4 regions of the Mesorhizobium sp. M2A.F.Ca.ET.043.02.1.1 genome follow, and region 3 is predicted to be linked to each of the others. Evidence: riboswitches for the same ligand, from Rfam matches in the RefSeq annotation. Region 3 holds a riboswitch; each other region holds the start of a gene.
The links. A riboswitch is a leader RNA that binds a small molecule or an ion and turns the genes downstream of it on or off. The one in region 3 is predicted to bind cobalamin.
Positions count from the first base shown of each region.

Region 1: linked by a shared signal. The riboswitch ahead of EJ068_RS03435 (DUF1636 family protein) and the one ahead of EJ068_RS27525 (CbtB domain-containing protein) in region 3 are both predicted to bind cobalamin.
Region 2: linked by a shared signal. The riboswitch ahead of EJ068_RS17755 (aromatic ring-hydroxylating dioxygenase subunit alpha) and the one ahead of EJ068_RS27525 (CbtB domain-containing protein) in region 3 are both predicted to bind cobalamin.
Region 4: linked by a shared signal. The riboswitch ahead of bluB (5,6-dimethylbenzimidazole synthase) and the one ahead of EJ068_RS27525 (CbtB domain-containing protein) in region 3 are both predicted to bind cobalamin.

Region 1 covers NZ_CP034445.1:719,796-727,350, forward strand. Annotated here, with positions in the region: gene EJ068_RS03405 (NADH-quinone oxidoreductase subunit E) at 1-814, opposite strand, end outside; gene EJ068_RS03410 (NADH-quinone oxidoreductase subunit D) at 816-2,006, opposite strand; gene EJ068_RS03415 (NADH-quinone oxidoreductase subunit C) at 2,016-2,621, opposite strand; gene EJ068_RS03420 (NADH-quinone oxidoreductase subunit B) at 2,626-3,207, opposite strand; gene EJ068_RS03425 (NADH-quinone oxidoreductase subunit A) at 3,198-3,563, opposite strand; gene EJ068_RS03430 (winged helix-turn-helix domain-containing protein) at 3,898-5,097, shown strand; cobalamin riboswitch at 5,128-5,332, shown strand; gene EJ068_RS03435 (DUF1636 family protein) at 5,372-5,797, shown strand; gene cobW (cobalamin biosynthesis protein CobW) at 5,800-6,837, shown strand; gene EJ068_RS03445 (cobaltochelatase subunit CobN) at 6,855-7,555, shown strand, end outside.
Region 2 covers NZ_CP034445.1:3,692,211-3,699,765, forward strand. Annotated here, with positions in the region: gene EJ068_RS17740 (sulfite oxidase-like oxidoreductase) at 82-693, shown strand; gene EJ068_RS17745 (ferredoxin reductase) at 718-1,464, shown strand; gene EJ068_RS32690 (hypothetical protein) at 1,505-1,651, opposite strand; gene EJ068_RS17750 (hybrid-cluster NAD(P)-dependent oxidoreductase) at 1,742-2,842, opposite strand; gene EJ068_RS17755 (aromatic ring-hydroxylating dioxygenase subunit alpha) at 2,863-4,110, opposite strand; cobalamin riboswitch at 4,219-4,421, opposite strand; gene EJ068_RS17760 (DUF680 domain-containing protein) at 4,915-5,121, shown strand; gene EJ068_RS17765 (DUF680 domain-containing protein) at 5,191-5,427, shown strand; gene ugpC (sn-glycerol-3-phosphate ABC transporter ATP-binding protein UgpC) at 5,502-6,614, opposite strand; gene EJ068_RS17775 (alpha-glucosidase) at 6,649-7,555, opposite strand, start outside.
Region 3 covers NZ_CP034445.1:5,770,506-5,778,060, forward strand. Annotated here, with positions in the region: gene EJ068_RS27485 (cation diffusion facilitator family transporter) at 1-78, shown strand, start outside; gene EJ068_RS27490 (sulfite exporter TauE/SafE family protein) at 75-788, shown strand; gene EJ068_RS27495 (DMT family transporter) at 798-1,742, opposite strand; gene EJ068_RS27500 (VOC family protein) at 1,960-2,364, opposite strand; gene EJ068_RS27505 (TetR/AcrR family transcriptional regulator) at 2,468-3,100, shown strand; gene EJ068_RS27510 (dienelactone hydrolase family protein) at 3,333-3,818, shown strand; gene EJ068_RS27515 (hypothetical protein) at 3,854-4,435, opposite strand; gene EJ068_RS27520 (CbtA family protein) at 4,585-5,319, opposite strand; gene EJ068_RS27525 (CbtB domain-containing protein) at 5,517-5,726, opposite strand; adenosylcobalamin (AdoCbl) riboswitch at 5,773-5,850, opposite strand; gene EJ068_RS27530 (histidine phosphatase family protein) at 5,955-6,530, shown strand; gene EJ068_RS27535 (PilZ domain-containing protein) at 6,671-6,943, shown strand; gene EJ068_RS27540 (DUF6428 family protein) at 7,179-7,555, opposite strand, start outside.
Region 4 covers NZ_CP034445.1:5,259,975-5,267,529, forward strand. Annotated here, with positions in the region: gene ribB (3,4-dihydroxy-2-butanone-4-phosphate synthase) at 136-1,236, shown strand; gene EJ068_RS24915 (MFS transporter) at 1,598-2,818, opposite strand; gene EJ068_RS24920 (TetR/AcrR family transcriptional regulator) at 2,939-3,532, shown strand; gene EJ068_RS24925 (hypothetical protein) at 3,663-4,646, shown strand; gene bluB (5,6-dimethylbenzimidazole synthase) at 4,647-5,372, opposite strand; cobalamin riboswitch at 5,415-5,592, opposite strand; gene EJ068_RS24935 (histone deacetylase family protein) at 5,708-6,634, shown strand; gene EJ068_RS24940 (exodeoxyribonuclease VII small subunit) at 6,638-6,889, shown strand; gene EJ068_RS24945 (DUF2277 family protein) at 6,927-7,193, shown strand; gene EJ068_RS24950 (pirin family protein) at 7,203-7,555, shown strand, end outside.

The DNA.
Region 1 (7,555 bases), 1.7 Mb from region 3:
CGGGCGCATCGGTCTTCGGCTTGCCGGATTTGGACGGCGCAACCGGGCCCGAGGCTGCCGGAGCAGCAGGTGCCGGGGCTGCGGCAGGCACCGCTTGCGAGACGACGGCGGCAGGGGCAGCAGCCGGCGCCGCGGCGGCGGCGTCCTTGGCAGCCTTCGCGGCCGCCTTGGCTTCCTTGTCACGCGTCGACTTCAGGATCGCCTTTTCGCTGGTAAGCGTCTTCAAACCATCGGCCGGCTCGGAGCCATGGCGGCCGTTCTGCGGCCCCGGCTTGACCTCGGCGCCCTTGCCCGCGTCGTAAAGATCGATGATCTCGGCCAGCCGCTCAGGCGTCAGGTCCTCGAAAGTGTCCTTGAAGATCATGACCATCGGCGCGTTGACGCAGGCGCCGAGGCATTCGACCTCCTCCCACGACAGCGTGCCCTTGTCGTTGGTGTGGAACTGGTCGTGATGGATCTTCGAGCGGCACACATCCATCAGCGCTTCCGAGCCGCGCAGCATGCAGGGCGTGGTGCCGCAGACCTGGATATGCGCGCGCGTGCCGACCGGATTGAGCTGGTACTGCGTGTAGAAGGTCGCGACCTCGAGACCACGGATGCGCGGCATGCCGAGCATGTCCGAAATCGTCTCGATCGCCGCCTTGGTGACCCAGCCTTCCTGCTCCTGCGCGATCATCAGCAGCGGGATAATGGCCGACTGTTCGCGCCCCTTCGGGTATTTGGCGATCCACTGCTGCGCTGCCGCCGCATTCGCCTCGTTGAAGGCGAAGGTGGCTGGCTGGACGCTGGCATCTGCGAGACGACGAACTGACATTTTAGCGATCGACCTCACCAAACACGATGTCGAGGGAGCCAAGCACGGCGGTGACGTCGGCCAGCATGTGGCCGCGGCACAGGAAATCCATGGCTTGCAGATGGGCGAAACCGGGCGCGCGCAGCTTGCAGCGATAGGGCTTGTTGGTGCCGTCGGAGACCAGATAGACACCGAATTCGCCCTTGGGCGCCTCGACGGCCGCATAGACCTCGCCGGCCGGCACGCGATAGCCCTCGGTATAGAGCTTGAAGTGGTGGATCAGCGCTTCCATCGAGCGCTTCATTGCGGCGCGCTTCGGCGGCACGACCTTGCCGTCGAGGTTCGACACCGGGCCTGCGCTTTCCTTGCCGAGCAGCAGATCGACGCACTGGCGCATGATCTTGGCCGACTGGCGCATCTCTTCCATGCGCACGAGATAACGGTCGTAGCAGTCGCCGTTCTTGCCGACCGGGATGTCGAAATCCATCTCGGAATAGCATTCATAAGGCTGCGATTTGCGCAGGTCCCAGGCGGCGCCCGAGCCGCGCACCATCACGCCCGAAAAGCCCCAGGCCCACGCGTCGGCCAGCGACACCGTGCCGATATCGACATTGCGCTGCTTGAAGATACGGTTGCCGGTCAAAAGCGCATCGAGGTCGTCGATCGACTTCAGGAAGGGGTCGATCCACTTGCCGATGTCCTCGACCAGCTTCTGCGGCAGGTCCTGATGCACGCCGCCCGGCCGGAAATAGGCTGCATGCATTCGCGAACCCGAGGCGCGCTCGTAGAACACCATCAGCTTTTCGCGCTCGACGAAGCCCCACAGCGGCGGCGTCAGCGCGCCGACATCCATCGCCTGCGTCGTCACATTGAGGATGTGCGACATGATTCGGCCCATCTCGGAATAGAGCACGCGGATCAGCTGACCGCGCTTCGGCACCTCGATGCCGAGCAGGCGCTCGGCCGCTAGCGCGAAGGCATGCTCCTGGTTCATCGGCGCGCAATAATCGAGCCGGTCGAGATAGGGCACGGCCTGGAGATAGGTCTTGGCCTCGATCAGCTTCTCGGTGCCGCGGTGCAGCAGGCCGATATGCGGATCGACGCGGTCAACCACCTCGCCGTCGAGCTCCAGCACCAAGCGCAAAACGCCATGCGCCGCAGGATGCTGCGGACCGAAATTGATGTTGAAGTTGCGGACGGAGGTTTCAGCCATTGTGGCGCCTCAATTTGCCTTCGCCTTCTCATCCCCGGGCAGGACGTAATCCGTCCCTTCCCACGGGCTCAAGAAGTCGAAGTTCCTGAATTCCTGCTTCAATTCCACCGGCTCGTAGATGACCCGCTTGGCCTCGTCGTCGTAGCGAACCTCGACGAAGCCGGTCAGCGGGAAATCCTTGCGCAGCGGATGCCCCTCGAAGCCGTAGTCGGTGAGGATGCGGCGCAGATCCGGATGGCCGCTGAACAGCACGCCGTACAGATCGTAAGTCTCGCGCTCGTACCAATCGGCGCCGGGATAGACAGCGGTCAGCGACGGCACCAGCGTTTCCTCGTCGGCCTGGACCTTAAGGCGGATGCGCACATTCTGCTTCGGCGACAAAAGGTGATAGACGACATCGAAACGCTTGGCGCGCGACGGATAGTCGGCGCCGCAAATGTCGATGATCGAGATGAACTGGCAGCGCACATCGTCGCGCAGGAAGGTCGCGACCTCGATCAGATTGCCCGGCTCGACCGAAATGGTCAGCTCGCCATAGGCAAGCACGGCTTCGCCGATGCGGCCGGAGAGCTTCTCGCCGAGATAGGTGGAGAGTTCGTTCAACGCCAGGGTCATCGGCTCACCGTTCGATCGTGCCGGTGCGGCGGATCTTCTTCTGCAGAAGGAGAATGCCGTAGAGCAGCGCTTCCGCGCTCGGCGGGCAGCCGGGCACATAGATGTCGACCGGCACGACGCGGTCGCAGCCGCGCACCACCGAATAGGAATAGTGGTAGTAGCCGCCGCCATTGGCGCAGGAGCCCATCGAGATGACGTAGCGCGGCTCCGGCATCTGGTCGTAGACCTTGCGCAGTGCCGGCGCCATCTTGTTGGTCAGCGTGCCGGCGACGATCATGATGTCGGACTGGCGGGGAGACGCGCGCGGCGCGACGCCGAAACGCTCCGAGTCATAGCGCGGCATCGAGGTGTGGATCATCTCGACCGCGCAGCAGGCGAGGCCGAAGGTCATGAACATCAGCGAGCCGCTGCGCGCCCAGGTGATCAGCGCTTCGGTCGAGGTGACAAGGAAGCCCTTGTCGGCCAGCTCATTGTTGATTTCGAGGAAGAAGGGATCGTCCTCCCCCACCGGCCTGCCGGTGTTGGGGTCGATGATGCCCTTGGGCTTCGGCGCGACGAGGGTGCCTGAACTGTCGTTCAATCCCATTCCAGCGCTCCTTTTTTCCATTCATAGGCAAAGCCGATGGTCAGCACCGCCAGAAACACCATCATCGACCAGAAGCCGAGCATGCCGAGCTTCGAGAAGGACACCGCCCATGGGAACAGGAAGGCGACCTCGAGATCGAAGATGATGAACAGGATCGACACCAGGTAGAAGCGGATGTCGAACTTCATGCGGGCGTCGTCGAACGAGTTGAACCCGCATTCATAGGCGGAAAGCTTTTCCGGATCGGGATTGCGATAGGCCACCAGGAAGGGGGCAATGATGAGCGCCAGACCCACGATCATCGCCACGGCGATGAACAGCACGATAGGCAGATATGAACTCAGGAGTGCGCTCATGCGGCGGCTTTCCTTCGGCGGGGTAGTTCACTTTGATTACAGCAACGAACTCTAATGCGGAAGCGTGACAGTTTAACCGCTGAACCGTTTTAAGGGAGCCCATGCTGCAACGCGGCGAGGGTTAGCGCAGCGGTTTCGGTGACGCAAGTCAAACCTTGTTCAAATCGCGGCCCTGGACGCCATATCGGAAGAAACTGGTCCGATCCGCTCCTGTTTGATTTCCTTCGCTTTTTACTCCACTTTTCTCTCCTGACATATCTCCCGCCATTTGCCTGCTAGCATGGCCGGAATCACCGGCTAAAAACCAACGGACGATCGGGGCAAGGACAGCTTGATGAAGGAGAAGATCTCGCTCGCCATGGCCAGGCGCATTGCGCTTGGATCACAGGGGTTCAACGACCCTCGTCCCGCAGGGGTTCCGGATCGCCGGCACCTTGCGCGCGTGCTTTCGCGAACCGGCCTGTTGCAGATCGATTCCGTCAGCGCCGTGGTGCGCGCTCATTATATGCCGCTCTATTCCCGCCTCGGCCCCTACCCGCTTGCGCTGCTCGACAACGCCGCGGTCACCCGCAAGCGCGCGGTCTTTGAATATTGGGCGCATGAGGCGTCGTTCCTGCCTGTCGAGACCTACCCCTTGCTGCGCTGGCGCATGCAGCGCGCCGAGCAGGGCGAGGAGATGTATCTCGGCCTGGCCAAATGGGGCCGTGAGCGCAAGGAAATGATCGACGAGATCTATAGAGAGGTCGCCGATCGCGGGCCGATCGCCGCCTCCGACATCGAGGGCCACAAGGGCAATGGCGGCTGGTGGGGCTGGAGCGAGGCCAAGCACGCCTTCGAATGGCTGTTCTGGGCCGGGCGCATCACCACCGCCTACCGGCGCGGTTTCGAGCGCTATTACGACCTGCCCGAGCGCGTTTTGCCGCAGGCCGTGCTCGACCTGCCGGTGCCCTCGGTCGAGGACGCGCATCGCGAATTGCTGCGTATCTCGGCCCGCGCCCACGGCATCGCCAGCTATGGCGACCTGCGCGACTATTTTCGCCTGGCCCCCGGGGATACGAAGGACCGCATCGAGGAACTGGTCGAAGCCGGTGAATTGCTGCCGGTGAAGGTCGAGGGCTGGGATAAGCCCGCCTATCTTCACCCCGACGCCCGAATCCCGCGCAGGATCGAGGCGCGCGCCCTGCTCGCCCCCTTCGATCCCGTGGTTTTCGAACGCACGCGCACCGAAAAGCTCTTCAATTTCCGCTACCGCATCGAGATCTACACGCCGGCCGAAAAGCGCCAATACGGCTACTACGTGCTGCCCTTCCTGCTCGGCGACCGCATCGTCGCCCGCGTCGACCTGAGGGCCGACCGGCCTGCGAGCATCTTGCGCGTCCACGCCGCCTATGCCGAGGCCGGCGCGCCACCCGAGACGGCAGCCCAACTCTTCGAGGAGCTGAAGCAGATGCAGGGCTGGCTCGGCCTTGAGGCGATCGAAGTGACGCCGGCCGGCGACCTCGGACCGGCGCTGGCCGACATCGCAGTGTCGTAGCCGCGCGTTGACAGGCGCCTAGCCGTAAGCCTAAATCCTGACCCAGACGGTCTTCTCCCGGCAAAGGGAGGAGCCAAGAGGGAATGCGGTGCGGGCCAAAAGCCCAAATCCGCGGCTGTCCCCGCAACTGTGAGCGACGAGCCCCGGCCGAAAACCACTGGGATGTTCCCGGGAAGGCGGCATCTGAGGCGACGACCCGCGAGCCAGGAGACCTGCCGTCTGAGACTTTAAGTATCCGAATGCCCGGCGGGTTTTCCGGGCAAGGAGCCTGGTTTTGGATCGCAACGGCAGTTTCCCGGCAAACATCGCGGACATTTCGTCCGAGCCCGACGCGTCAGACGGCGTGACCGTCATCGTCTGCTCATCCTGCCGCGACGAGACCGGCTCGGACGCGCATCCGCGCGCCGGCGCGCTGCTGGCCGAAGACACGCGCCGCGCCGTATCGGGCGAGAACATCCGCATCCGCACCGTCGAATGCCTTGGCAACTGCAAGCGTCGGCTGAGCGCCGCGCTGTTGCGCGACGGCTGCTGGAGCTACGTCTTCGGCGATCTGGAAACGACCAGCGGCGCCGACCTCGTCGCCGGCGCAAAGCTCTTCGCCACTTCGACCGACGGCCTGATCCCCTGGCGCGGCCGGCCTGATTCCCTCAAACGCGGCCTGGTTGCCCGCATCCCTCCCCTCGACATGCTGAAGGACTGACCATGAACGCTTCCGTTTTCCGCGTGCCCTGCACCGTCGTCACCGGCTTCCTCGGCGCCGGCAAGACGACGCTGATCCGCAACCTGCTCGAGAACGCCAAGGGCAAGCGGCTGGCAATCATCGTCAACGAGTTCGGCGATGTCGGCATCGACGGCGAGATCCTGAAGGGCTGCGGCGTCGACACCTGCCCGGAGGAAAACATCGTCGAGCTCGCCAATGGCTGCATCTGCTGCACCGTCGCCGACGACTTCGTGCCGGCGCTCGACCAGATCCTGTCTCGCACGCCGAAGGTCGACCACATCCTGATCGAGACCTCCGGCCTCGCTCTGCCGAAGCCGCTTGTGCAGGCTTTTCAGTGGCCGACGGTGAAGAGCCGCGTGACGGTTGACGGCGTCGTTGCCGTGGTCGACGGCCCGGCGCTGGCCGACGGCCGAGTTGCCTCCGACATGGATGCGCTGCAGGCGCAGCGCGCCGCCGACGACTCGCTCGACCATGACGACCCGGTCGAGGAGGTGTTCGAGGACCAGATTGCCTGCGCCGACCTGATCATCCTGTCGAAGAGCGACCTGATGGATGCGGCGGGCTCTGAGCGCGCCAACGCCGTCATCGGCGAGCATGTGGCGCGCGCCGTGAAAATCGTGCCGACCGCGCAGGGCAAGGTCGATCCTTCGGTACTGCTCGGCCTCGGCCTCGCCGTCGAGGACGACATTGAGAACCGCAAGACCCATCACGACGACGAGCTCGACCACGAGCATGACGATTTCGATTCCTTCGTCATCGACATCCCGTCGATTGCCAATCCGGACGAGTTGGCAAAGCGCGTCGCCCTTGCCGCAGAGCAGGAAAATGTGTTGCGCGTCAAAGGCTTCGTCGAGGTCGGCGGCAAGCCGATGCGGCTTCTGCTCCAGGCCGTCGGCCCGCGCGTCAACCATTATTACGACCGCGCTTGGACAGCCGAAGACGAACGCCGCTCGCGGCTTGTCGTCATCGGCCTCAAGGGGCTGAACCGCCCGGCGATCGAGCGTATCCTCGCCGGCTGAGGGAAATCCGGACTGCGATGCATATCCTCGCCACAACATCCGCTTCGCTCGACGATCTCGCCGAGCCGATCGACCTCAGGCAGACGCCTGCGGATGTCGTGGCGCTGTCCTTCACCGACAGCGACCTCGCCGGCCTGGCCGCTGCTTGGAAGGCCGATGCCGCGCGGCTGCCCTCGATGCGGCTGGCGGCTCTTCGCGATCTTCGCCACCCGATGTCGGTCGATCTCTGGATCGACAGTGTCGCCCGCCACGCCAGGGTCGTCCTCGTCCGCATCCTCGGCGGCTATGACTGGTGGCGCTATGGTTGCGACCAGCTCGCCGCGGTGGCGCGCGAGCGCGGCATCAAGCTCGCGCTACTGCCCGGCGAAAGTCATGACGAGGACCAGCGCCTGATCCAAGGCTCGACCCTGCCGCGTGCGGAGCTGGACGCCCTGCTCGGCTATTTCCGCGAAGGCGGGCCGGCCAATATGAGCGCACTGGTGCGGAGGCTGGCGCGGCTTGCGGGAGCGGATGCGGCGGTTGCCGAGCCGGTCGGCGTGCCGAAGGCTGGGTTTTATCAGCCGGGAGTTGGTGTCGTTGAGAAGCCGGACTTTTCAGAGGTCGGCGATCCTTCGCTCCCCTCTCTGTCCTGCCGGACATCTCCCCCTCAAGGGGGGAGATCAGCCGTCGTCGACCCTGGCGCGTTTTCTTCAAGGGCGTCAAAAGAGCCATCTGCAAC
Region 2 (7,555 bases), 2.1 Mb from region 3:
CCTCAAGATTTCTGTTGCCCCCCGAGGCGTATTCGAGAACACTCCCTGCAGTCGATCAAATCCGGCACGAGGGATGTCTTGATGGTCACGCGCGGCTTCTTTTCCGGACGGCGTCCCCCTTCCGACACCGATGCGCGCATTCCGCCCGGCCAGTATCTGGAGCAGGGTTTTCCCGTGCTTTCGGCCGGGCCGACGCCGCGCGTGCGCACGGAGGATTGGTCTTTCACCCTCAAGCAGGGGCCGAAGCCAATCAAGAAATGGAACTGGGCGGAGTTCAACGCGCTGCCGCAAAGCAAGATGACGCGCGACATCCATTGCGTGACGGCCTGGACAAAATTCAACACGCCCTGGCAGGGCGTCATGATCGACGACATCCTCGCCGACGCCGGCATCGAGCCGCCGACCGCCTACACGCTGGCGCTGTCCTTTGACGGCTATTCCACCAATGTGCCGACCAAGGACCTCGTCACCGGCAAGGCGATGGTGGCGCTGCTCTATGAAGGCAAGCCGATCACGCCGGATCATGGCGGGCCGGCACGGCTATTGGTGCCGCACCTCTATTTCTGGAAGTCGGCCAAATGGGTGAACGGGCTGCAGTTCACCGAGCGCGACGAACCGGGCTTCTGGGAGCTTCGCGGCTATCACATGTATGGCGACCCCTGGCGCGAGCAGCGCTATTCCAGCGACCCGTGAGGGGCGACGCGTGAGCAGCAATCGATGAGCGCCGAGCCGTCGCCGCAATCGCCCTGGCAGGCAGCCACGATCACCCGCATCGAAAAGCGCACGCCGCGCGTCACCAGCTTCTGGTTCCAGCCGTCGCGGCCTTTCGCTCACCTTGCCGGACAGCATGTCGACATCAGGCTGACGGCCCCGGACGGCTACCAGGCGCGCCGCTCCTATTCCATCGCCTCGGCGCCAGAAGCAGGCGGCGGCGTCGAGCTGGCGATCGAGCGGCTGGACGACGGCGAGGTCTCGCCCTTCTTTCACGACGTGGCCGCCGTCGGCGACGAGATCGAGCTGCGCGGGCCGCTGGGCGGCCATTTCATCTGGGAGGAGAGCGACGGCGGGCCGATCCTTCTGGTCGGCGGCGGCTCGGGCGTTGTGCCGCTGATGGCGATGGTGCGTCATCGCACGCTGCGCAACACGGCGGTGCCCGTCGCGCTGGTGTTTTCGGCGCGGGTCTGGGACGAGGTAATCTTCCGCGACGAGCTGATCGGCCTCGACGACCGTCGCGACGGATTCGACCTGGTTTTGACGCTGACCCGCGAACCGGCGAGGCGGCCCTCCGATTATTCCCGGCGCGTCGACGCCCGCATGATGGCGCAGGCCGTCGAGCGCCTGCCCAAGACGCCAAGGCTCGCCTATGTCTGCGGCTCGAATGCGTTCGTCTCGGCCGCCGCCGACGCCTTGATCGGCGCCGGCGTTCCGGCGGGGATCATCCGCACCGAGCGCTACGGGGTTTAGATCATGATCCCGAAAAGTGGGTGCCGGTTTTCGGGAGGGATCATGCTTCAACAAAGAGCATGATCCCGGAAAGTGGGAACCGGTTTTCGGAAGAGATCATGCTCCAACAAAGAGCTGGATCAGGATGGCGATTCAACGGAAAATCATCCTGATCCGGCGCGCCGATTGCTCGGCGAGCCTTCGCCACGAGACGCCTCCGGGCACTGAACTTCTGTTCGGCAGGACAGCGGCCGGCGAGGGTGTTCCCGCAACGGCCCTTGCCTCGACCGACAAGCCTTCAGGCCTCGATGTCCAGCGCCGACAACGGCCTCGAACAGCAGGCCAGGATATAGCCGTCATCGATCTCGTGATCGAGAATGCCGCCATTGTGGCTCATCGAAACCTCGCCGGAGACCTTTTTCACCTTGCAGGTGCCGCAGAGACCGAACTCGCAGGCCGCCGGGATCCTGACGCCCGAAGCGCGCGCCGTCTGCAGCACGGTCTGTCCGGGGACGCATTCCGCACCGACGTTTGAAAGCGAAAAGCGGACCGGCGTCACCGCCTCGGCGAGCGGCTTGGCTTCGTCGCCGGCCGGCATCGCGAACGGCGCCGGGACTTCTTCCACGGCCGGCGCCGCGAAGCTCTCCTGATGGTAGCGGCTCATGTCGAAGCCGGCGGCCTCCAGCATCTGGCGCACGGCGCGCATGAAGGGGTCGGGCCCGCAGCAGAAGATTTCCCGCTCGCGGAAATCGGGTGCCAGAAGCGGCAGCCGGATCGCGTCGATGCGGCCCATATGGCCGAACCAGCCCTCGCGGCTCGACCGCTCCTCGATCATGAAGCCGAGCGACAGGCCGGGCATGCGGCTGCCGAGCAGTTCGAGCTCCTTGCGGAAGATGATCTCTTCCGGCCGCCGCGCGCAATTGACGAAACCGACATCGGTCCAGGGCGCGCAGTCGTTCAGCCAGCGCAGCATCGACATCATCGGCGTGACGCCGGAACCGGCCGAAATGAACAGATATTTGGCCGCCGGATGGCTGTGCAGCGAGAAATCGCCGGTCGGCCCATAGGCCTTCACATGGACGCCGGGCTTCAGATTGTCGAACATCCAGCGCGTGCCGACGCTGTCGGCTCGCGCTTTCACCGTCACCGCGATCGAGAACGGCCGCGACGGCGAGGACGACAGCGTGTAGGTCCGCATCAGCGGCCCGTCGGCCGTCGGCAATTCCAGCGTCACGAACTGCCCGGGTTTGTAGCGGAACCAGGTCTGATTGTCGGAGCGGAATGTGAACGTCTTCACCTGCGGCGCCTCGTCGCTGACGCCGATCACTTCCAGCACCTGCAGCCTGTCGTTCCAGGGCGCCATCTCGTCGAGATGGCGATAGAGGCCGAGATCCGTCATCGCGTTCATCTCCTTAGCCTTCAGGCGACGCTGCGCAACGCCGGGCGACCGCCTTCGGCAAGGCGCGGACCGATGAAGGAGGCGTACCACTCGACGAACTGGATGACACCGCCCTCATGCAACTCGGAATAGGGACCAGGCTCGTAAGCCGGTGACAGGATGCCGAGCGCGTTTTCCTCGACGATGCGGCGGTCCTGATCGTTGGTCTCGGTCCAGACATGGGTGAGCTCTGCCAGATCGTAGTCGACGCCTTCCACTGCGTCCTTGTGGACCAGCCATTTCGTCGTCACCGCGGTCTCGGTGGCGCTGATCGGCAGCACGCGGAAGGTGACGGCGTGATCGATGAGGATGTGGTTCCACGTGGTCGGGTAATGGTAGTGCATCAACGTGCCGATGCGGTCGGCGGCGACCCCGGCGGACAGGTTTTTCGTCACGGCGCGCTTGCCGCTCATCGTGTAGCTGACGGCGTCGCGCAGCAGCGGCGCGCGCGTTGCGCGGTATTGCCCGGCCGGATCGATCCGGAACCGGCTCGGCAGACCCGCCGCCTCGCATTTCGCCCAGTGCGCAAGCATTTCCGGATCGCTGTCGGCGCCTTGCACACCTGTCACCGTCGGCGCTTCCGGGAAAGTCTTGCACAGTTCTGGATGGTTGCCGGCGCAATGATAGCACTCGCGGTTGTTTTCCCAGACGAGCTTCCAGTTACCCTTTTCGACGATCGTCGATTCGAATGCGACCTTCGCCTCGCTCAGCCGGTGCGGCAGGAGATAGGGTTCGATCATGGCGCGCATCGGCGCGAAGTCGGCGGGCTCCTTTGCCAGGCAGATGAAGATGTAGCCGCCGACGCTCTCGCAGGCGACCGGCTTCAGGCCGAACTGGCTTTTGTCGAACCCTTCCGCCATCTGGCGGGCAAATAGCAGCCGCCCGTCGAGCTCGTAAGTCCACTGATGGTAGGGACAGACCAGCTTGGCGGCGGTGCCCTTGTCGGTGTTGCACACGCGGCTGCCGCGATGCCGGCAGGAGTTGTGGAAAGCGTTGATCCTTCCCTTCTGGTCGCGGACCAGCACCACCGGATAATCGCCGATCTGAACGGTGATGTAGCTGCCTGGTTTCGGCAGCTCGCAATCATGGCCGATGAACAACCAGTCACGATGCCAGATCAGCTCCATATCGAGCTTGAAATAATCGGGATCGGTGTAGAAGGGCTGCTCAAGCGAGTAGCCCTGCTTGCGGCTCTGCAGGAGCCTCAGCATGTCGTTGCGCGCATCCATGTCCTGTCCTCGCATCAAGGACTGAACTGGTGGTGATGGAGAAGAACGACCGCCACCGGCAGGGCCGGGCACGCGCCGTCCGCCTCTTGACCGCCCACCGCGATCAGTCGAGTTCAAAATGTCTCTGGCTGGTTTCCGGGCTTTGGAGTTGCCCTCGCGGGCGGTCGCAACACCTTCCCAGGCCCATGGCCCAGTGGTCTCCCGTTGCGACCTCACTCCACCACCGTTGCGGGGGCAGCGCCGGATTTCGACCGGCTTCCCAATTCTCCGCCTCATCGCGACGAAGCGGCACCTGAGATGGCCTGATCTAACCACGACGGCCGGTTTCCCGTCGGCATGAAAACGACATCGCATCCATACGGCGCGACAATGGGCGGCGTATTCATGGTGCTGAGCCTCGTCTCTTTCGCCACGCCCTCCGGCTCCGGAGGCGCTCCCTGAACGAGATTCGCGAGGGCTCCGATGGTTAACAGTATCAAAAAGTGACTATTAGCAGATTCTAAAATCGAACCGAACGGTTCGTTTCTGTTGACGGTGCGTGCAGAACGTTGTGAACGTTGGCGCTCCGACACACTTGGTGAGCCAACTGCCGAACTCACATAAGTCATTGATTAAATTCGATAAAAATATGGTCATAGGCATGCTTATGAAAACTTCAAGATGCGGATTCATAGTCCAGACGAAAAAACTTCGTGATTGGAATCCGGCGATCGGCTCACCCAAATCAGCGCTGTCCGAACGACGCGATTTCATTCCCAAGACACGCCGCTAGACGGACTGAATAAAGATACTGGAGTAGCAAAAATGAAAAAGATTGTTCTCACTGCCGCCGCCCTTCTGGCAATTTCCGGCAGCGCCTTTGCCGGTAGCGACAATTACAACGCGCAGGCTGCCAACCCGCCGGCCGCCACGGTCGACTCTTCTTACACGGCCTCGGTCCGCAAGTCCGAACCGACTGAACAGAAGCCTGTCACCACGGGCGCCGACCGCAACCTTTTCGGTAACAACTAACAGCCGACTTCGAACGGCGACGGGTTTGCCCGTCGCCTCGGTCGGATCAGGAAATTCAGGAGTACTGAGATGAAAAAGATCATTCTTGCCACCGCGGCTCTCATGGCCGTTTCCTCGGCTGCTTTTGCGGGCAGCGACAATTACGGCAACAGCGGCGTCAACCAGCCGGCTCCCGCCGTGGATACGACCCGCACCTCGTCGATCGGCAACGACTCGCCGGTCTACAAGCTGCTGAATTCGTCGCGCGACGGGCAGAAGTCAGCTCCGCAGCAGGGCAGCGACCGCGACCACTTCGGCAATCGTTAACAGCCGACCGTGATTTGAAATAGGAGCGGCGGGCCGAGGCCCGCCGCTTTTTCTTTGCCGCAGCGGCTCTGCGCTCAGGCCGCCTTCGCTTCTTCGCGATGCAGCGTGAAGGAATGGCCGTCGGCGTCGAAAATATGCAGATCGCCGGCGCTTGCGTTGAGCCGCAGTGTCTCACCGCGCTTGACCTCGACATTGCCCGGCAGCTTGGCGACCAGGGGCAGGTCTGCGCGGCCGATATCGATATAGACGAGCTGAACCTCGCCGAGCTGCTCGATATAGTCGACCTTGCCCTCGAACAGGTAATCGGAACCGGTGGCGATCGCGAGATCCTCCGGCCGCACGCCGAAGCTCACCGCCGCGCCATTCGCCGAGGCAGGCGTCGCGATCGGTACCGTCGCCTTGCGGTCGCCGACATGGCTGAGCACGGTCGGATTGCCGGCCTTCTCGATCTTTGCCGGCAATATGTTCATCGCCGGCGAGCCGATGAACTGGGCGACGAACAGATTGCCGGGGCGCTTGTAGAGTTCCATCGGCGTGCCGACCTGCTCGACGACCCCGTCTTTCAGCACCACGATGCGGTCCGCCAGCGTCATCGCCTCGACCTGGTCGTGCGTCACATAGATCATGGTGGTGTTCGGCATCGATTCCTTGAGCTTGGCAATCTCGATGCGGGTGGCGACGCGCAATGCGGCGTCGAGGTTCGACAGCGGCTCGTCGAACAGGAACACTTTCGGGTTGCGCACGATGGCGCGGCCAATGGCGACGCGTTGGCGCTGGCCGCCCGACATCGCCTTGGGCAGGCGATCGAGATATTTGGTGAGCTGCAGGATTTCCGCCGCCTGCCGCACCCGCTTGTCGATCTCGGCCTTGCTTTCCTTGCCGATCTTCATCGAGAAGGCCATGTTGTCGTAGACGGTCATGTGCGGATAGAGCGCATAGGACTGGAACACCATGGCGATGCCCCGCTTCGACGGTGGCACGTCATTCACCACCTCGCCGTCGATCTTCAGTTCGCCCCCGGTGATCTCCTCGAGCCCGGCGATCGACCGCAGCAAGGTCGACTTGCCGCATCCCGACGGTCCGACGAAGACGATGAACTCGCCCGATTTGATGTCGAGGTCGATGCCGTGGAGAATATTGAGGTTGCCGTATGATTTCCTCACCTGGTTGAGCGTGACATCGGCCATGGTTCTCTCCTTCCGTTGATCTCTATCTGCAAGTTCAGTCGATGCGCCCGAACCAGGCGCCGTATCCGCCGAGGCGGACCGGCCCGCTGCCAGTCTGTCCCGAAAAGCCATGTCCGGGCAAGGGCTTCAGCGAGCCTTGGCCGAGATCGACCTCGGCGGGCTTGCTGCCGAGGTTGAAGGCGCAGACGATCCGCTCATTGCCCTCGCGGCGCGTGAAGGCGACGGTATCGCCATCGCTTTCGATGAAGTCGATATCGCCCTTGCCCAGCGCCGGATGCTGGCGCCGGAAGGCGAGGAAGCGGCGGTAATGCTCGAGCAGCGAGCTTGCGTCGCCCTGCTGCACGTTGACGGCCTGCGACAGGTGCCTGCCAGGCACCGGCAGCCAGGGCTTGGCGGTCGAGAAGCCGCCATTCTTGGCCGCGGCCTCCCACACCATCGGCGTGCGGCAGCCGTCGCGGCCCTTGAACTCCGGCCAGAAGCGGATGCCATAGGGGTCCTGCAGGTCCTCGAACTTCAGCTCCGCTTCGCCAAGGCCGAGTTCCTCGCCCTGGTAGATGCATACCGAGCCGCGCAGCGACATCAGAAGCGCCGAGATCACCTTCAGATAGGCGGTCGGGTCCGTCTCGTTGGCGGCCCAGCGCGAGGCGACCCGCATCACGTCATGGTTGGAGAAAGCCCAGCACGACCAGCCGTCGCTGGCGACCCGGCCGAAGGCCTCCAGCACCGCGCGCACTTTCGCCGCGCTGATCTTTTCCGGCGCCAGGAAGTCGAAGGAATAGCACATGTGCACGCGCTTGCCGTCGGCGGTGTAGGCGGCGACCACTTCCAGGCCGCGCTGAGAGTCACCGACCTCGCCGACGGCGGCCTGTGCCGGATATTCGTCCAGAAGCGCGCGGAAGCGCTCGAGGAAGCCGAGATTTTCCGGCCGACTCTTGTCGTAG
Region 3 (7,555 bases):
GCCGGTCAGGACAGCGAGGACCTGCCCTTCGCCATGGCCGAGCCGGGAGGCCACCAGCACGAGCACGCGCATGGATGATACAAGCGCTCTTTGACTACCAACGCGAGATTTACCTGGCGGTGGCGCAGCACCTCAAGGCGTTCGCCGGCGACGGCAACTGGCTTACGCTCCTTGCGGTCCTGCCGATGGGCGTCGTGTTCGGGGCGGCTCACGCGCTGACGCCGGGCCATTCGAAGACACTGCTAGCCGCCTATATCGCCGGCTCGCAGGTGAAATTGGCTCGTGGATTGCTCGCCTCGCTCGCCCTTTCCTTCACCCATATCACGCTGGCGGTGCTTATCGCGGTGCTGGCGCTGCCGCTCGTCTCGATCTCGCTGGGCAGCGTCGGCCGCGCTCCCGCGCTGGAAACGCTGAGCCGTGGGCTGCTGGGCCTGATCGGCGTGTGGATAATCTGGCGCGCGCTGCGCGGCCGTCATCGTCATCACGTCCATGAGGGCGAAGCGGTCGGCTTCATGGCTGGACTGATCCCTTGCCCGCTGACGCTGTTCGTCATGACTTATGCCATTTCGCGCGGCATACCCTGGGCCGGACTTGTCTTCGCTGTCGCGATGATGGTGGGCGTCGCGATCACGCTCGGTATCGTCGTGCTGCTGGCGGTGCTATTCCGCAGCGGGTCGGTAGCCGCGCTGGAACGGCTGGGATCGAGCACGGCCGGTGTGGCCACCTTTCTGGAGATCGCGACCGGGCTGATTCTGGTTGGCGTGGCATTGCATCAGATCTTCGGGTAGCGGAACGCGTCACCTCACGCTGATCAGCGCCGTGCCGACGATGGCCAGCAGCGCGCCGGCCCAGGCGGCCGCGGTCGGCCTTTGGCCGCTGCGCAGCCACACCATCGGCAGGATGATGACCGGCGTCATCGAGGATAGCGTCGAGATGATGCCGACATTGCCGGTGCGCAACGCGGCCATCAGGCACGACATGCCGATCGAGGTGCCGACGAAGGCGGACAGCACGGCGAGCCCGACCGTGCCGAACTGCACGGCCTCCCTTTTGCCCTTGCCGAACGGCGTTGCCGTGAGCACGATGAACAGGATGACGGCGAGGCCGGAACGCAGCATGGCCGTGAACGGCTCGACGCCGGCCGCCATGGCGGGCCTGGCCAGAAGGGTGCCGATCGCCTGGCCGAGCGCTGTCGTGACGCCAAGCACGATGCCTGGTCCCATGCGGCCGGTGAGCGGCGGGCCGGGCACGGTGCTGACCGGCACGGTGGAAGGGGTGACGACCGGCATCGCCGGCGCCAGCTCGCCGCGCTTGAGGAAGCGCCGCGGCATGCCGATGGCAAGCACGATGCCCGCAAGCACCAGCGCCACGCCCAGCGCCTGCCAGCGGCTGATGGTTTCTCCGAGCACGAGATAGCCGAGCGCCAGGGCAAATGGCGAGGTGAGCGAGAAGAGCAGCGCCGTGATCCGCGGGCCGACCGAATAGATAGTGGCGAAATAGGTGGTGCTGGCGATGCTGATGCCGGCGAAGCTCGATCCGGCGAGCAGCCAGAATTCCCTCCCTCCGATCGTTTGCCAGCCGCCGATCGCCAGCGACACCGAGCCGGTCATCACGAAGGTGGCGAGCATCTGCCAGCGGGCAAGCTGGAGCAGGGGAACGCGCCCCTTGAGCTCGCTGAGGAACATGGAGCTCAGCGCGCTGCACAAGACGGCGGTAACGGCAAGGGCTTCGGAAAGGAGCATGGCTGCTGGCGGTTGCGGCGATTCCACCCAGGATTGGGCAGGCGCCGATGCTTACGCCAGCTCGCCGCAATGCGCCAGCCGGACCGGCGGCCGCAGGGGCATGCACCGAGATATCAAGTCGAGGACAATGGCGGGCTTGGCCCGAACACGGGAGCGACGGGGCGGGTGCCCCGCCGCTTCCAGGGTGTCGTTCCCGGCAAAGGGCGATACGGACGGTCTATTGCATGGCTGCGGGGTTCATCCACAGGAACTCCCAGACATTGCCATCCGGGTCTTCTATGTGACGGTTGAACATGAAGCCGAGATCCTGTGCCGGGTTGGGATCGGCGCGGCCGCCCGCTGCAACACCTTTCTCGATGACCGCGTTGACCGCGTCCTTGCTGTCGACGGTCAGCGCGATCAGCATTTGGCTCTCGCGCTTGGCATCGCCTATCGCACGGGCTGTGAACTGGCTGTAGTGCTGGTGCGTCAGCAACATGACCCCGATCGAATCGGAGAACATGATCGAGCTGGCCTGGTCGTTCGAGAACTGCGGGTTGAGCGTGCCGCCGATCGCGAGATAAAACTTGGTCGCTGGCTGCAGATCGCGCACCGGCAGATTGAGGAATAGCATTTGGGTCATCGGGTTGAAACCTCCGTTTCATTGACGGGTACTAGTCAGTCTAGTACCGTCTCGATGGCTATCATACGGGAACGGTACCGTCTAGTACTGATAGAGGGGCGCTATGAAAATTGCTGTTGAGACCAGATCGGCCCGTAAGGATCGTGAGATCATCGAGGCGGCGACCGCCGCCTTCATCGCCAAGGGCTACGATGGGACCAGCATGGAGGAGATCGCCACCAGGGCGAGCGCTTCGAAGCAGACTGTCTACAAGCATTTCACGGACAAGGAGACGCTTTTCACCGAAGTCGTGGAGTCCACCGCTTCTCAGGTCAACGACGTTGTCGAGTCCGTGACGATGCTGCTTTCCGAGGCAAAATTCCTGGAGGGCGGCCTGCAGCAGCTTGCCCGGCGATTGACCACGACGCTGATGAACGACGAGTTGCTGAAGCTCCGGCGTCTGATTATCGCCAATGCCGATCGAATGCCGCAGCTTGGCCGTAGCTGGTACGACAAAGGTTTTGAGCGCATGCTTGCCTCGGTGGCGGAGTGCTTTGAAAAGCTAACCAGCCGAGGCTTGTTGCAGACCGGCGATCCCCGTTTGGCGGCCAGCCATTTCTTTGGAATGCTGCTTTGGATTCCGATGAACGAAGCGATGTTCACCGGAAGCAACCCGCGCTCGAAAGCCGACCTTGAGCGCCACGCCGATGCCTCGGTCGAAGCGTTCCTTGCCGCCTATGGGGCACGCTCGAAGTAGTCGCGCCGCCTGGCACGATCTGCGCGGCGCAACGAGCCGCGTTATGTCGCCTGGTCTCGTAGGAGGTCGGCCGGCCTCAGTCAGTTAAGCAGCGCCTGAGAGTCCAACGCGATCGGCTAGGGGACGCCGGAGGGAAAGCGAATGGCTACTATCGTACTCTTTCACTCGGTGTTGGGCCTTCGGGCGGTGGAACAGCAAGCCGCTGAGAGAATGCGAGGCGCCGGCCATTGTTGTGACGCCGGACCTGTACGCGGGATTTACGGCGCCGTCGGTCGACGAAGGGCTTGACCTGATGGGCAAGGTCGGGTCGGAAACCATCTGCGGCCGTGCCAGGGCAGCGCTCCTCCAGACTTCTCGAGACGCGGTGCTCGCTGGCCATTCGATGGGAGCTGGGGTGGTCAGTGCCGTTTGGCCAGAAAGAATCGCTGCCGCGGGCGTTGTGCTGCTGCATGGCCTTGCCGATATTCCCACAAATGTTCGTCGACACATTCCGGTCGCGGTCCACGTCGCCGACCCGGATGCGTTTGCGCTGCCTGAACAAGTTGCCGGCTGGTCGGCGGCGGCAAAGCGCAGCCAAGTCAAGGCGGAGATTTTCACCTATCCGTGGATCGGCCATTTCTACACCGATCGAGCGCTGCCGGACTACGATGCGGCCGCAGCCGAACTGAGTTGGTCGCGCGTTCTGGCTTTCCTGGAAACGATCGCACGAAAGACTTGAAACGGTTCGGTGATACTGTGAGACGCTGAATCGTTCTAGACTGTGCCGGCCCGCGGCGAGGGCAAACGGAAGATCGACCACGCAGCCGTCATCAGCGCCGCCATCGTGACCAGCAGCGCCGCCAGGCTGGGCAGGTGGAAGACCATGTCCCGCCATCTGGGCTCGATCACCGCGCCGGTGCTGAAGGCCTCGCCGCTGAACTGGCACAGGATCCAGGATGCGCCGCTGCGCACCATGTCGGCGTCGATGTCGGAGATCAGCGCCTTCGCCTGGCGCTCGGCTGCTGGCATCGTCGCCATATGGGCGAGCAGCGCCTTGGCGGTGGCAAGATAGGCGTGGCTGCATTCGTTGAACGGGCTTTCCTCGTCGCCGAGGCTTCCCGGCATCAGGCCCCAGAGGCAGTAGGTGAATTGCAGATTGCCGTGATTGTAGAGCCGCCTGAAGCTCGGATTGGTCACGGTCTGGCGTTGGGCAAGGTCGAGGATGTCGCCGCGATAGCGCGCCATCACCGCCATCTGGCCGTGGGTGAGGCTGGGGATCTGCATGCCCGGGGGAGGCGGGGCCGAGGAGCCACTATGCGCCTGCGCCGAGGCAGCCGCCAGCAGGGCGAGCAGCACTGCAACCGAGCAATTCCAGGAAAAGTGTGCCGCGGTTTTCCGTCCGGAATTGCGAGAAAACAAAAGACCAAAGCGGCTCAGCGGTCGTGTCGACCGTTGAGCCGCTTTGGCCGCCAGGGCAAAGAACCTTGGCGGCCAGCGCATGGGTTTCAGGCGTAGCGGCGGGCGCGCTGGTCGCGCATCGCGACCACGCGTTCGGCAACCGCGCCGAAGCCGAGCCCGACGACGGTCCACAGCACCAGCTGGATGCCGAGCGAGGCGACGCGGAACTGCCACAGCACCGTCGCCGAGAAGTTCTCCGGCACTTCGTTGATGTCGGGCAGGGCCGCCTTCACCAGCGCGAAGACGACGAGGAAGGCAAGCCCAGCCACGATCGAGGCATTCCAGGCGCCGAGCTTGCTCCATAGCCGCTGCGCCAGGCCCACCGCCGCCACCATCGCGGCGATCGAGATGACGATCATGATGAAGAACAGTTCGGTGCGGTAGGCGATGGTTTCGGGATTGCCGACCGCGGGCGGGTTCGCGGGGTATTTGAGGCTCGGAACCACGATCACGGCAAGGAAGCCGAGCAGCGCCAGCAGCGCCGAGGTGCCGCGCGGGCCGAGCGAGCCCAGCCGGCCATAGGCATAGGCGAAGACCAGCGAGAACAGCCCGCCAAGCGCCGCGCCATAGACCAGCACGCCGGTCGCGAGACCGATGCCTGCCTGCGTGACGCGGCTGACCATCTCGGGCTCCGGCGCCTCGCCGGCGGCCTGCGCCTGCTGTTCCTCGAAGGCGATCGCCTTGTCGACCTGCGGCTCGCCATAGACGCGGGCGAAGGCGAACGCCAGAATCCCCGCCACCAGCCCGACAAGCATGCCGCGCAGCAAAAGTTTTCCGACCATGTCAGAGTCCCTTCAAGCAATTTCCCGGAAAAATTGAGCGTTTTCCGCCCGGAATTGCATTAGGCCAAATCTCAGAACGGCATCAGCGATGCCGAAGCCGCTCCAGAGCAATTCCAGGTAAAGTGTGCAACGGTTTTCCGTCCGGAATTGCGCGTCAGACCAAAACCTAGGACGGTTCAGCCTTCGCTGAACCGCTCCTAATGGCAGGGGAAGCCGAGCAGGTGGCGGCCGTCATGCACGAATTCATGCACCATCGTGCCGCGGATCAGCGAGGTCGCGCCTTCTTCCGCGCCGACGAAATAGATCATCAACATCAGCATCAGGCCGGCGAAGATTGCCCAGGGCAGAAGCTCGCGGACGGGAATCGCAACCGGGCCGTAGGTCGGGGCGAAGGTGGTGTCGGACATTTTGACCTCCTGTGGGATGCTGCGTCCCGTTGATCCAACTGTGCTGCGGGATAAGGCCTGACTTTCGGCTGGTGCCGATCACAGTGGCGCGACCGTGCCGGACTCGCACCGGCTTCCAATCCCGTATAGCGCTAAAACACTTGTCAGCACTTCGTTCGCCTGTCAACGACATGTAATGGCCAACGCGGCTTCGCCTGGCCGAAATTTCACTGGACCACGGAGTTTTGGATGTTCGCCCGCCTGACGATGATCGCAAGCGGCGCGACGCAGGCCGCGCGCAAGGGCCGCTTTCCGACGGACGAGGCGCCGGAGCCGAGCGCCCTCGATCGCGCCGGCGCGATCGCTTCGTCGCTGCGCCGGGCCGACCGCGTCTGGACAAGTCCGGCGCTTGCCGCGCGCAGGACGGCCGAGGCGCTTGGCCTTGACGCGACCGTCGAGCCGCTGCTTGCCGAGCAGGATTTCGCGCGCTGGGCCGGCAAAAGCTTCGAGGAGGTGCAGGCCGAGGACCCGGCAGGCATGGCCGCCTGGTTTGCCGATCCGGACGCCGCACCCCATGGCGGCGAATCGCTTGCCGCCGTCGCCCGGCGGGGTGCCGCGCTGATGGAGCGGCTGGCCGGCGAGGGGGGCGGCCACACCGTCGCGCTCACCCATGCCGTGCCGATCCGCGCCGCCATCGTGCATGTGCTAGGCGCGCCGCTCTCCTCGGTCTGGAAGATCGACATCGAGCCGCTGTCGCTCACCGAGTTCCGCAACGACGGCCGCCGCTGGGTGCTGCACGCGAGCGGGGTCGCCGGCGCGAGATAGCGCCGGAAACAGCTTTTCTGCTGATGGGCCGCGGTGCAGACGAATCCTGCTGTTTCAGCAACCGCTAACGGAACGGAAACGCCTTGCTGCTATGGTGCTGCCCAGTGGCGAGGAGAGCCTTGCCTTAGGAGCCGCCGGATATGGCCAATTATCCCGAGACCGAGCGCCGTCTTCATGCGCGCGAATTCGTGCTCAAGGAAGCCACGATCATTGCCGGTGCCGTCAGGATCGGCTGCTCGGTCAGGAATCAGCACGAGCAGGGCGCGGAGTTGCGCGTCGCCGCCGATACGGAGATCCCGGAACGCTTCCTGCTCGAGGTCCCAGCCGACGATATGACCTATCGCGCCTTGGTGCGGTGGCGGCGCAACGACCGCATCGGCGTGGCGCTCTACAGCAACGCGCCGAAGGACTGACGCGGTTCTCAGCAATTCGCGACTTGATCCTGTCCGGACGGCATGCAACCCGGCACATCGGGAACGCAACCGTGGCGCGTGCGTTCATGAGGGCCGATCAATTGGGATTCGCGCATGAGCAGGACAGCCGTTTGGGTGACGCTGATCGCTATCATTCTCGTGGGCCTCTATTTGTTGCAGCACAATGGCATGATCAGATTCTAAAGCACGGCGGCGCTCTGCGCCGTTCGCCGGGTCAGCAGCAGCTGTTCTCTCCGCAGCACGGCTTGCCCGCGGCCGCCTGTTCCTTCAGCCAGCGGTCACGCGGCTTGCAGCTCGCTGGCCGTGGCGAAAGCACGACCTCGATGGCGCCGCCAACGACGCTTGGCTGGGCCGCGCGGTGCAGTTCCATCGGGCGGACGCCGTCGCTGACCTCGAAGGTCAGCTTTGCCGACTGGTCGAGGGCCACGTGATCCGAGGCCTTGCGGATGATCGCCGCGAACTTGCCGGCCGGCATATGGACCGGCCCGCCTTCGTCCACGTCCCATAGCTGGACGAAGATCTCCGACCATGATTCCGGATTGGCCTCGCAATCCAGCGCCGAGAACTGGCCCGCCTTCACCTCGGTGACAT
Region 4 (7,555 bases), 510 kb from region 3:
GCAGTAGGGCAGTAGGGCAGTAGGGCAGTAGGGCAGTAGGTTAATGCTGCCGCCCGCAGCCCGCCAAACTTTTTCCTTTTCCCTACTGCCTTACTGCCCTATTCCCGTACTCCCCTGCGAGCGAAGCGAGCACTTATGCCTTACGACCAGAAGAAGATCGTCGAAGCGATCCGCGCCTTCGAGCGCGGCGAGATCGTTGTCGTCATGGACGATGACGGACGCGAGAACGAGGGCGACCTGATCGTCGCCGCCGTGCACTGCACGCCGGAGAAGATGGCCTTCATCGTGCGCAACACCTCCGGCATCGTCTGCACGCCCATGCTGCGAGAGGATGCAAGGCGCCTGAATCTGGCGCCGATGGTGGCGGACAACGATTCCGCCCACACCACCGCCTTCACCGTCAGCGTCGATTTCAAGCATGGCACGACGACAGGCATCTCCGCCGACGACCGCACGCTGACCGTGCGCAACCTCGCCAACGGCAATGTCGGCCCGTCGGATTTCGTGCGCCCCGGTCACATCTTCCCGCTGATCGCGCGCGAAGGCGGCGTCTTGATGCGCTCCGGCCATACGGAGGCCGCGGTCGATCTCTGCAAGCTTGCCGGCCTGCCGCCGGTCGGCGTCATTTCTGAACTGGTCAATGACGATGGCACCGTCAAGCGCGGGCCGGAAGTGCAGGCTTTCGCGGAACAGCATGGCCTGAAGCAGGTGTCGGTGGCCGATCTCATCGCCTATCGCCAGCGCAAGGAAACCCTGGTCCAGCGCGTCGCCTGTTCCGACATCGAAACGCCAGGCGGCAAGGCGCAGGCCTTCACCTACACGCTGCCATGGGATTCCATGCACCACCTGGCGGTCGTCTTCGGCGACATCCGCGACGGCGAGGAGGTCCCGGTGCGCCTGCATCCGGAGGATGTCGTGACCGACGTGTTCGGCACCAGCCACCGGCTTGACGGCATCATGAAGGCGATGGGCGAGCGCAGGCGCGGTGTTATCGTCTATTTGCGCGAAGGCTCGGTCGGCGTCGCCCACCAGGAGCGCAAGCGGCCGCTAAGCGGCGACCGCGAGGATCACGAGGAAGCCCGCCGCCGCGAGAACGAATGGCGCGAGATCGGCCTCGGCGCCCAGATCCTCAAGGACCTCGGCATCTCCTCGATCAACCTGATCGCCTCGCGCGAGCGCCACTATGTCGGCCTCGAGGGCTTCGGCATCCACATCGCCAAGACCGAAATTCTTTAGTCGTCAAAGGGTTGACGAGCGGGAGGCCCTACGGCGGCGTTGCAGCCCGCGTGTCGCTGACTGACCGAAGCCTCGGCGACATAGGCGGTTGTCCGAACCCTCCGCAACGCAGGCGATTGGCCGAAACCTATCCGACGTCGTCATCCACGGGCGGAGCAAGGAGCGAAGCGACGCGCGCAGACCCGAGGATCCATTCCGTGACTTTCACGCGTTGCGACAGTGCAGAATTCCGCTCCGTAGCGTCCTACGATCAAGGTCACGGAAAGGATCCTCGGGTCTCCGCTCGGCTGCGCGTCGCTTCGCCCGTGGATGACGACGTCGCGTAGGTCTCGGGCTAACCGCAACGTCGGCCAAATAACCGTCACTCCGCAGGCGCCACCGCTTCGCCTCTGTCCACATCGCAATCGTCCGTCGCCAGCCGGCATTGACCAGCAAGCACGGTGACCAGTGCGACCCCTCCTGCAGCCACCGAGACCCAAAATCCGTTCTGTGGACCGAAAGTGTCGACCATCCAGCCGGCGGCGAAGGAACCCAGCGCCATGCCGATGCCGATGCCGGTCGTTACCCAGGTGACGCCCTCGGTGAGCATCGCGGCCGGCACGTGGCGTTCAATCAGGCCGAAGGCGGTGATGAAGGTCGGCGAGATCGCGACGCCGCTGACGAACACCGCCAGCGCCAGCGTCGGCACGGTGTCGACGAAAAGCAACGGCAAAGTGGTGAGCGCGATCACGGTGACCGCGAGCGCCAGCTGCCGCTGCAGCGGCGCCTTCAGGCTGAGCGCGCCAACGATGATTCCAACCACGAAGGATCCCAGCGCATAGACGCCGATGACGAGGCTCGCCGCCTCGGGCTGGCCGAGCGCCTTGGTGATAGCGACGGTGGTGACTTCCGTGGTGGCGAAGGTCGCGCCGACGAAGATCAGCGCGAAGGTGATAATCTGGACCGCGCGCAGGCGGATCGCCGAACCGGTCGCGCCATGTTCGGCCGGGCGGATGGGTGGTTCGGAAGAGCGCTGCAGCAGGAATGCCGCCGAGCCCAGCGCAAGCAGCAGTGTGCTGACGACCATGCCGGCTTCGGGAAACAGCGCTGCGCTCAACCCCACCGACAGCGAGGCGCCTGCGACATAGACCAGCTCGTCGGCGGCCGATTCGAAGGCGAAGGCGGTGTTCAACTCCGGCCGATCGTGAAAGATCTCGGTCCAGCGCGCCCTGACCAGCGCCGGGATGCTGGGCATGGCGGCGGCGAGCAGGGCCGAACCGAACAAGGTCCAAGCCGGCCAGTGCCGGTTGGCCGCGATAATCAATGTCACGAAGGCAAGCGCCGAGACAAGCGTCATGGGTGCTGCGATCGCCGTCTGGCCGCGGCGGTCCACCAGCCGCGATACCTGCGGCGAAAGAAAAGCGTTGACCAGCGCATAGGTGGCCGAGACGGCGCCGGCCAGCCAATATTCGCCATGCGTCTGCGACAGCATCGCCACGATGCCGATCGGTGCCATTGCGATCGGCAAGCGCGCGACGAAGGCGGCTGTGGCGAAGCCTTTCGTGCCAGGAGCCCGAAAGATGTCCACATAGGGGTTTCGCATGATCCTGCTCCTCGACAAGGGTGCATACCACAATTACATACGTTGCGTATGAATGTGAGATAGTTCATACGCCGCGTATGTCGATTGGCATACGAAGCGTATGTGAATAGGGCCAGAGCCATGCACAGACCGCGCAAGGAGATGATCGCCGAGACGCGCGCCAAGCTGATCGCGGCCGCCCGCCACGCCTTCGGCACGGTCGGCTATGCCGAGTCCTCGATGGACGATTTCACCGCGTCGGCCGGCCTCACGCGCGGCGCGCTCTACCATCATTTCGGCGACAAGAAGGGGCTGCTGCAGGCCGTGATCGCCGAGATCGACCGCGAAATGGCCTTGCGCGTCAACGAGGTGGCCTCGAGGGCGCCGACGCGCTGGCAGCATTTCGTCGACGAGTGCACCACCTATATCGAGATGGCGCTGGAGCCGGAAATCCAGCGCATCATGTTCCGCGACGGCCCGGCGGTGCTCGGTGACCCGGCGCAGTGGCCGAATGCCAGCGCTTGCATCGCCTCGATGACCGACCACCTGACGAAGCTGCAGGAAGAGGGCGTGGTCGTCACCGATGTCGACCCTGAGACAACCTCGCGGCTGATCAATGGTGCCAGCAGCCAGGCCGCGCAGCGCATCGCCAATTCGAATGATCCGGAAGCCACCTCGAAGAAGGCGATCGCCGCCTTCAAGCAACTGCTCGAAGGCTTACGCCAAAAGCCCTGAGGCACGCTTGGGTAACCAAGCCACCGCGTTGTGCACCGGTTTCGGGCCGGTGCAACCCTGCCGCGATTGACAATCTATGGGGCGAGCGCATCCTCCTGCGCCATCTCTTAGGGCGTGGAGAGTCGGGGCCATGTGGGACTTCAGCATTGGCCGGTCTGTGTCCATCATGATGCGGACATGGCCGTTCATCGTCTTTCGCATGATCGTCTATTTCGGCATCACAGTCGCCTACATCATGGCGACCGGCACGGGCGCCAGCGTCGGCTACGGTGTCGGTCATATCTCGACCGATCCGGATGGACCGATGTCCTTTGCGCTGTGGGGTGGCGTGGTCGGCTTCGGCATCGTGTCGATCGCCGTCTACTGGATCCGCGAATACATCCTTTATGTGCTGAAAGCCGGCCATATCGCCGTCATGGTACATCTGATCGACGGCCATGACGTGCCCGACGGCCAGGGCCAGATCGCCTATGCCAAGGAAGTGGTCAGCCAGCGTTTCGCCGAGGCCAACATCCTTTTCGTCGTGGACCAGCTGGTCAAGGGCGCCATCCGCGCCATCACCGGCCTGATCGGCGGCGTTGCCGCCTTCCTGCCCATTCCGGGCCTGAGCGGCCTAGTCAGCTTCATCAACACGGTGATCCGCCTGTCTCTGACCTATGTCGACGAAATCATCCTCGGCTACAACATCCGCATCAATTCGAACTCGCCCTTCGAGACGGCCCGGCAAGGCGTCGTGCTTTACGCCCAGAACGGCAAGCACATGGTCAAGAACGCCGTGTGGCTGGCGGTGATCATGTGGGGCGTGTCCTTCGTCATCTTCCTGTTGATGCTGGCGCCCGCCGCCGCGATCCTGTGGGTCATGCCCGGACAATTGGCCGGCTGGGCCTTCGTGCTGGCCATCGTCTTTGCCTGGGCCTTCAAGGCGGCCTTCATCGAGCCCTTCGCCATCGCCTCGCTGATGCAGGTCTATTTCGAAGCCATCGAAGGCCAGGTGCCCAACCCCGAATGGGACACGCGGCTCGCCGAGGCCTCGTCCAAATTCAGGGAGCTGCGCGACAAGGCGCTGGGCTCCTTCGGCGGCGGCTCGCGCTGGGATACGCCCCGGGCCGCTTGATCACTGCTGGCGACCTAGCCTTGCAATCGCCGACTTGAGCGGCGCCTCGCCGGCGCCGCGAAACGTCTCGCTCATCACCAACTCGGGCAGCGGCAGACGCTTGGCCCAGCCATGCGCCTCGAGGTCGGGCCTCGGCGCGAATTCCGAGACGGGGCCGACGCAGAGATAGGCGATCGGCGTGACATGCTCCGGGATCGACAGAAGCCGCTTCAGCGCCTCCATCTCGATGATGCTCACCCAGCCGACGCCGACGCCTTCGGCGCGTGCCGCCAGCCAGAAATTCTGCACCGCGCAGACGGTGCTGTAGAGATCCATCTCCGGATTGTGCCAGCGCCCGAGCGGCGAGTCCTTCGAGCGCTGCCGGTCGCAGGTGATGCAAAGATTGAGCGCGCTTTCGCAGATGCCTTCGAGTTTCAGCTTCCGGTAGAGCGCCTGCCGTTCCGCCTCGATCGCCGGCAATTCCTGCTCGCGCGCGGCGAGGAACAGGTCGCGCACCTGTCTGCGCCGCTCGGCATCACGGATGACGATGAAATTCCACGGCTGCATGTAGCCAACAGACGGCGCATGGTGCGCGGCGGTGAGAAGCCGCGCCAGCACACAGTCATCCAGATTGTCGGGTACAAAATGGCTGCGCACGTCGCGCCTGGTGAACATCGCCCGGTACACCGCGTCGCGCGCCAATTGGTCAAAGTCGTCGCCACACGCGGCGATCGCTGCTGCCGTCATCGCTTTTCCCCTTGCGACAAGCAGTCCCCCGCCTGACCAAGCGGAAAACCATGTCTGCCGGGCCGGTCTTCTGGCTCGGGATCGTCCCGCTCCGGCGCCTTCCCGTCATCGACAGTGGCATTTGCCGGCGCGGTCCCCCTCACAGCGTTGGGCACGCCACGGAATAAAACCGTGTTCCCGATTCTCCCGCGTCGCGGGCACCAGGCAGCGGGACGACCTTACCGCGAAGTTCGGCACCCGCCAATGGCGCGGACGACATGGGCTGGCGCAATTTCCCCAGCCATTCGGCTTTTCAAACATGGTCATTACGGCCGCGGGTGCCTAGATTAGGCGCCATGGCCACCCGTCTCTACACGCACTCAATCTTCCTCGAACACCTCACGCCGCCCGGCCACCCCGAGCGGCCCGACCGCCTGCGCGCCATCGAGCGCGTGCTGGACGACGAGGCGTTTTCGGCGCTCGACCGCGTCAAGGCGCCGGAAGGCGATGAGAAAACCATCCTCTATGCGCACCCCGAGACTTTCGTCGAGCGCGTGCGTGCGGCGATCCCTCGGACCGGCATCGTCTCGATCGATGCCGACACCAGCGCCAGCCCGAAAAGCTGGCAGGCCGCGGTGACGGCGATCGGCGCGGCCAACGCGGCGGTCGACGACGTCTTCGAGGGCCGCGCCTCAAATGTCTTCGTCGCCGCCCGCCCGCCGGGACATCATGCCGAAAAGGCTACGGCGATGGGTTTCTGCCTGTTCAACACGGCGGCCATCGCCGCCCGCTATGCGCAGAAGAAGCATCAGGCCGAGCGCGTCGCCATCGTCGATTGGGACGTCCATCATGGCAACGGCACGCAGGACATCTTTTGGGACGACCCGTCGGTGCTCTACTGCTCGACCCACCAGATGCCGCTCTACCCGGGCACCGGGGCGAAGAGCGAGACCGGCGCCGGCAACATCGTCAACGCGCCGCTCGCGCCGCGGACCGGCAGCGACATGTTCCGCGACGCCTTCCTGTCGCGCGTGCTGCCGTCGATCGATGCGTTCGCGCCGGACCTGATCATCATTTCTGCCGGCTTCGACGCGCATCACCGCGATCCGCTGGCCGAGATCAATCTGACCGAGGACGATTTCGACTGGGCGACCGGCCAGTTGATGGAACGCGCCGGCCGCCACAGCTCCAACAGGCTCGTCAGCCTGCTGGAAGGCGGCTACGATCTGCAGGGACTGGCATTTTCAGTCGCCGCCCATGTCGGGCGGCTGATGAAGGGATAGGGTATGGCAGTGGAAGGCAATGAGGACGTCAAGACGATGAGCTTCGAACAGGCGCTCGACGCGCTGGAGAAGATCGTTGATGACCTGGAGCGCGGCGACGTGCCGCTCGACCAGTCGATCAAGATCTATGAGCGCGGCGAGGCGCTGAAGGCGCATTGCGACCGGCTGCTCAAGGCGGCCGAGGACAAGGTCGAGAAGATCAGGCTGTCGCGCGACGGCAAGCCGGTGGGCACGGAGCCGCTCGACGCGGAATAGTTTGGGTGGCAGAGCAAGCAGGTAAGGAGTTCAAGCCATGTGCCGCAACATCAAGACCCTGGCCAATTTCGAGCCGCCGGCGACCAATGACGAGGTGCATGACGCAGCGCTGCAATTTGTGCGCAAGCTGAGCGGCTCGACCAAGCCGTCCAAGCGCAACGAGCATGCTTTCTATCACGCCGTGGAGGCGATTGCGGCCGCCGCGCGCGAATTGATCGATTCGCTCGAAACCAGCCAGGAACCGCGCAATCGCGAGGAAGAGGCCGCCAAGGCGAAGGCCAGGTCGGCGCTGCTTTTCGCCTGAGGGAACATCATGAGCTTTTTTCCGGGAAACGACCCTGAACCAGGCGACGCTTTCGCCTGCGACCAGATCGAGCTGATGGTCATCCCCAACGCCAAGGATATCGGCGGGTTCGAGGTGCGCCGCGCCTTGCCGACGGCAAAGCGTCGTCTGGTCGGGCCGTTCATCTTCTTTGATCGCATGGGCCCGGCCATCCTGCGCGCCGGCCACGCGCTCGATGTGCGCCCGCACCCGCATATCGGGCTCTCCACCGTCACCTATCTGTTCGACGGCAAGATCAGGCACCGCGACTCGCTCGGCACCGAGATGGTGATCGCACCCGGCGACGTGAATTTGATGACCGCCGGGCGCGGCATCGTTCACTC